DNA from 2 places in the Lactiplantibacillus sp. 3062 genome. Region 2 is predicted to be linked to the other one. Evidence: riboswitches for the same ligand, from Rfam matches in the RefSeq annotation. Region 2 holds a riboswitch; the other holds the start of a gene.
What was found. A riboswitch is a leader RNA that binds a small molecule or an ion and turns the genes downstream of it on or off. The one in region 2 is predicted to bind thiamine pyrophosphate.
Positions count from the first base shown of each region.

Region 1: linked by a shared signal. The riboswitch ahead of thiM (hydroxyethylthiazole kinase) and the one ahead of ACWQAU_RS01280 (ECF transporter S component) in region 2 are both predicted to bind thiamine pyrophosphate.

Region 1 is NZ_JBVAYE010000001.1:387,409-390,577, reverse strand. Features, by position in the region: gene larE (ATP-dependent sacrificial sulfur transferase LarE) at 1-114, shown strand, start outside; gene ACWQAU_RS01760 (zinc-binding dehydrogenase) at 314-1,291, opposite strand; TPP riboswitch at 1,463-1,568, shown strand; gene thiM (hydroxyethylthiazole kinase) at 1,647-2,438, shown strand; gene thiD (bifunctional hydroxymethylpyrimidine kinase/phosphomethylpyrimidine kinase) at 2,464-3,169, shown strand, end outside.
Region 2 is NZ_JBVAYE010000001.1:276,307-279,475, reverse strand. Features, by position in the region: gene ACWQAU_RS01285 (ABC transporter ATP-binding protein) at 1-671, opposite strand, end outside; gene ACWQAU_RS01280 (ECF transporter S component) at 701-1,270, opposite strand; TPP riboswitch at 1,373-1,466, opposite strand; gene ACWQAU_RS01275 (glutathione peroxidase) at 1,611-2,096, shown strand; gene ACWQAU_RS01270 (aldo/keto reductase) at 2,147-2,977, shown strand.

The sequences.
Region 1 (3,169 bases), 110 kb from region 2:
AACCGTCAATTACAATCACTTGGATTCCGCTACGTTACCCTTGATTTAGGTGGCTTCCGTAGTGGTCGGATGAATGATACGTTGACCAAGGCACAATTGGCCACTTTCGCCTAGGCCTAATCAAATTAATGATAGTGGTGTCGGGATTAATCGGAGATGGGCGGCTGAACGGCGGTGATCATGGTTCATTCGCCCACCCGATGATAATCGTAACCCCAGCCGATACGCACATGTTGCGATTATCGCCTGACACCCCAAAAAGCGCAGTTCAAGGCCGCCCTTGAGCTGCGTTTTTCGTATCTTCATTTTTAGATCAACAGGCGTCAAAAGTCACGACGAGTTTACCAACGACTTGACCAGCTTGGAGTTGTTGTAAACCACTTACAAGTTGGTCACGGTGCAAGACCTGAGTAATTAGTGGGTCGACCTTGCCAGTTTGGACCAAAGCTAATAAGGCGGCGGTCATTTGCCCAAGATCGGCAACTTGCGCTGGGTTACCGCTACGGTGGGCACCACCGAGGTCCAATTTACTGATAGTTACAACTTGATTACTTGGAAAGTGGTCCGGAGTTGCTAATACACAGACAAGCTGGCCATTGTAAGCTAAGCGCGGTAAGTCCGCATCAGCATGACCAATGGTATTAATGATCAGATCAACACCGTGCTGCTGCGTTAGGTCTTGAATGCATGTGGTCACATCTTCATGATGGTAATCGATTTGGGCATCGGGATGCAGCGGTGCCACGAAGGCTTGCTTGGCCTGTGAAACGGTCGTGAAGACGGTCTTGCCAGCAGCCTTAGCGAGTTGAATAGCCATACTGCCTACACCGCCCGCACCTGCATGGATCAGCACAGTTTGCGCGGCATTTAAATTGGCTTTGCGCAGGAGGGCCTGATAAGCCGTCAATCCAGCGCAGAGACTAGCGGCGGCTGCTTCAAAGCTCACAGTCGTTGGAATCTTAGCTAGCACGGCTGCTGGTAAACTCACGTATTCGGCAAACGTCCCATTATTGGCGAGATTAGCGTGCCCACAAACTCGTTCGCCAGGCCGAAAATTAGTGACCTCAGCGCCAACCGCTTCCACGATTCCAGCTGTGTCTAGTCCTAGTGTGTGTGGATATTGCCAGGCGGCGTTACCCGCCGTAACTAATTTAAAATCTACCGGATTGAGCCCGACTGCTTGGGTCTTGATCAACACCTCAGTTGGCCCGAGGTTGGGCATGGGCCGTTCTTGCCATTGAAGCTGTTTCATAGTTTGAGCGGATGGATCTGGCACAACAAGTGCTTGCATCTTCAATCACTCTTTTCTTAAAGGCATATTTGCTTTTTATTATAACCGGTCGCGGCGGTGAATTTAAACTTTAATGCCTAATTAATTAAGTAGCAATGAGGGTGATTCGGCTAACGGAAAGATTGACGTTAGCGGTTACAATCGTTAGACTAAGGTTAGTAATTGAATATTTTTAAACACTAGGGGTGTCCAAAAATGGGCTGAGATGGTGCTGTAAGTGCCGATCCCTCTGAACCTGTAAGCTCAAACTTGCGTAGGAAAGTGTCACAGCTAATGTTAGCGGCCACTGGATCAATGCATGTTGATTGGTGGTCGTTTTTGATTGGTGTGACGGTCAATGAGGAGGAGAATTGCTATGGAATTACAATTATTGAATACTTTACGGGATCACAATCCGATTGTTTTTAACATTGCCAATTTTGTTACGGTTCAAGACGTTGCCAATGGGCTAAACGCGTTAGGGGCCTCGCCAATTATGTCAGCTGAAGTCCAAGAAGCAGAGACGATGGTCCAAATTGCCGGGGCAGTTTGCATTAATTTAGGAACCTTGACCACCACCCAGATTGATCAAATGCGAGTGGTTGGTAAGCTTGCTAATCAGTATCATAAGCCAGTCGTTCTTGATCCGGTGGCCGTCGGGGCGGTCCCTTATCGAAAAGAAGTCGCGCTAGCATTACTATCTGATTTTCAAGTCGATGTTATTCGGGGCAATGCTGGTGAAATTGCGGCATTGGCTGGCATGGATTGGCAAGCGAAAGGCATTGATGCGGGGAGCGGTCAGGGCGACCTGGTTGAAATTGCTCAAGCTTGTGCACAGCAATTTCAATGCTGTGTCATATTGTCGGGATCTACTGATGTTATTACGGATGGTCGGCGCGTTGTTAAAGTCGCTAATGGTACCCCGCTTTTCCAACGTCACGTGGGCTCGGGCGATTTACTTTCTAGTATCGTCGCGGCTTTTACAGCCGTTAGTCCAACCGATATTTACCAGGCGGCGCAAATGGCTTGCTTAGTCTTAGCGGGAGCGGGGGAACTTGTCGCCAGTCAGCTGACGGCCGATCGTCCCGCCACATTTGCCATTGATTTGATTGACCGGCTGAGCTTAGTGACAGTGTCAGAAATTCAAACAATTGCTAAAGTTGATTAAATATAATGAAGGGTCGCGAGATTTAATGAATGAATTTCCACAAGTGGCAACGATTGCTGGTACGGACAGTGGTGGCGGTGCCGGTGTCATGGCCGATTTAAAAACGATGCAGGCACGTCACGTTTTTGGTACCGCGGTAGTCGTTGCCGTGACAGCTCAAAATACATTGGGGGTCCAAGATTTTATGGCAATGCCGACGAAGCTCATTGACGAACAATTTGCTTCGTTAGCAGCTGACTTAGACATTCGCGCTTGTAAAACGGGGATGCTTGCAGATGCTGAACATGTCCATGCCGTCGTTGAGAACTTGAAACGAGTTGATTTTGGGCCGCTGACAGTTGATCCAGTCATGATTGCGAAAGGCGGGGCGGCGTTATTAGCCGCGGATGCGATTAAAACGGTTCGCGACGAACTGATCCCGTTAGCGACTGTTGTGACACCGAATTTACCGGAAGCAGAACGATTAACCGGTCAGGCAATCACTAGTAATCAAGCGATGGTTACAGCTGGACATGCGCTACAGGGGTTAGGTGCTGACAATGTCATTATTAAAGGTGGGCATGGTGATAATCCTGATTTAGCTAATGACTTCGTATTGTTGGCTGACGGGACCGCCTTTTGGCTTTCGGCTCCACGGATTGATACGGTGCGGACCCACGGCACGGGAGATACTCTATCGGCATGTATTACCGCCGAATTAGCAAAAGGACGGTCAATGGCTGCGGCCATTA
Region 2 (3,169 bases):
CGATCAATGAGCTGTAAGTGCTGGTCCTTGATTTGGACGACTTGATCGACGAGCTGTTCGTAACCTGTTAGGTCATGATCCGCCAAGATGATTGTCTTCCCATGTTGATTGCGTAGTTCCACGAGTCGGTCTAACAAGACGGCTCGTGCGGTCGGATCGACACTGGCAAAGGGCTCATCTAGTAGGATGACATCGCTATCCATAGCGACAATGATTGCAAGGGCCACTTTCTGTTTCTCGCCACCGGATAAATGATTTAATAGTCGTGACTGTAAATTTCGGATACCAACAAAGTCAAGCGCACTAAGTAAGCGGGCCGGTATTTGGTCACGGGGCACTTGTAAGTTCTCAAGTGCGAAAATTAGTTCATTTTCAACGGTATCCATGGCAAACTGCTGATTAGGATTCTGAAACATCATGGCAACGTGCTGAGCGCGCTGATTAGCGGTGCTAGCAGTTAATGACTGACCATCAAAGGTAATGGTGCCGTAATCTGGAGTCAGGGGTAGTAAGCCTGCAATCAGCTTTAGGAGCGTCGACTTACCTGTTCCCGATGGCCCTGTCAATAGGATGAAGCTTTGCCGTGGTAGTGTTAGGTTAACGCGATCCAGAATGGGTGTCGACGCCTGTGGATAGGTGTAAGTTAAATTATTCAGCGCGATACTAGCCATTCGAGAAAGCCTCCATTTTATAAAGTGTATTAATGCGTTGATTTTAAAACATGACTGCGATCAAGTAGGTCCGTGATGGTTTTAGTTAACAGACCCCCGAAAACAAACATCGAAATAAAGCGAACGACCACGTATAAAATCAAGAGCCATAGCTGTAATTTATAGTAACCATTACGGGCAAGGTCCCAGCCAAAGGTGACCACAGTAGTTGTTGCGGCCGCAGCCGTTAAGCCTAACCAGTCATAGTGTTTGTAGCCAGTGACGATATAACCTAGTTCGGCCCCAAATCCTTGCACGACACCAGAAATCAATGTGGTGATTCCCCATTGACCACCGAAAAACATTTCGACGGTTGCTGCGAGGAGCTCACCTAGCGTTGCCGAACCCTTTAGTCGAATGAGGTAGCCAGCTAACATGCCGGGCATGCACCATAAGCCAAGTAGTAGTTCATTAGCCAGACCGCTTAGACCAAATGGTGTCAGGGCCGCACTTAAAATGTTATAAACAAAATTAGTCCCCATAAAGATGGCACCAAAGAAAATACCAATTAGTGCCAGTAAAATAATATCGTTCAAGTACCATGATTTAACCCATTTCATTGTTAAATCCTCCCAAAAGTAGTTTGTCATTCACGCATCCAAGCGACAAAAAACGCCTACCACGATTATCGGTGGCAGGCGGCTAAGTCTGAATTGATGGTTCCCCAAATAAAAGCATTGCTCCCTGCGCTGGCATTGTCCAGATTCAGGTTCAATGGGTATTATCTCAGCCGTGATGGCACCCCAGTTGCTATGAATGATACGTTTAGTGTAACGGATAATGACATTCAGTGCAATCAATTTTCCGGAAACTAAAGCAAAGTATGATGAAAAGTCACAATTTTGTGGTTTACTATGGATAAAGCAATGTATTTGGTTAATATTCTTAGGAGGGATCTCGATGGCAGAATCAGTGTATGATTTTACAGAAACTGAGATGAGTGGTGCGCCACTTGACTTGTCACAATATCGCGGTCAGGTCTTGCTAATCGTGAATACGGCTAGCAACTGTGGCCTGGCGCCACAGTTTAAAGGATTAGAAGAACTTTATCAGAAGTATCAGCAGGAGGGCCTAGTGGTCTTGGGATTGCCATCCAATCAATTTCATCAAGAAAAGGCGGATGACGATGAGACCCATGACTATTGTCAACGGCACTACGGGGTAACGTTTCCCATGACCAAACGGGTGATGGTTAATGGTGATGACGCTGATCCGTTATTTACTTACCTCAAACAGGCGGCGGGACATGGTCGAATCAAGTGGAATTTCACAAAATTCCTGATTGGTCGTGATGGCCGTGTGCTCGAACGCTATGCCCCAACGACACGGCCGGCAACATTTGAAGCAGCGATTCGTGATGCCTTGGCTGATCGTTCAGAAGATTAACGATAAATTTAACAATGATCGTTTAATTTAAAAGAAAGAAGTGGCTTAAGTTGGAAACTTATACGTTACGTGATGGTTTAACAGTACCTAAAATTGGCTTTGGAACATATAAACTGAATGGTGCTCATGGTGTGCAAGTGATCGACTCAGCGATTGATCGCGGCTACCGATTATTAGATACGGCCTTTAACTATGAAAATGAAGGTGCTGTTGGTGAAGCGGTTCGGCGTTCGTCAGTACCGCGTTCGGAACTCTTGATTTCATCAAAACTTCCTGGTCGCCACCACACCTACACGGAAGCTATCAATACGATTCAAGAATCATTATATCGAGCTGGCCTGGATTATTATGATTTATATCTAATTCATTGGCCTAACCCTAAGGAAGATCATTATGTTGAAGCTTGGCAGGCACTGATTGATGCCCAGAAGTTAGGCTTGATTCGTTCGATTGGGGTCTCAAATTTCTTACCAGAACATTTAGAACGATTAAACAAAGAAACGGGTGTTTTACCCGTCATTAATCAGGTCGAATTACATCCGTACTTTAACCAGCAGGCACAACGGGATTATGATCAAGCACACGGTATTTTGACGCAAGATTGGAGTCCCCTTGGCCGGGCCAGTGAGATGCTTCAAAATGAGACGCTCAAAGAGATTGCAGTGCACTACCATAAAAATGTTGGTCAGTTGATTTTACGGTGGGAACTACAGTTAGGGACCTTGCCGATTCCAAAGTCGTCAACGCCGAGCCGTCAAGCAGGTAATATGGACGTGTTTGATTTTGAAATCAGTGCAGCTGATATGGCAACAATTAATGGTTTGAGCCAAGTGGATGGTCGCTTGAATAATCAAGATCCAGCAGTGTACCAAGAATTTTAATTTGAATGATATAAAAAGATAGCGACGTTGTGATGATAACTCGTCGCTATCTTTTTATGGGCAACTGCTTGTTGATGATTGGTTTGTGATATCAGCGTAATCGCAATACATGGTGCAGTAGCGATTGGCTGTTTTCATCTTGAAAGGTCGTGGTAGTATGACAAATACGTTTCCCACACTAGGAAAGGTTTT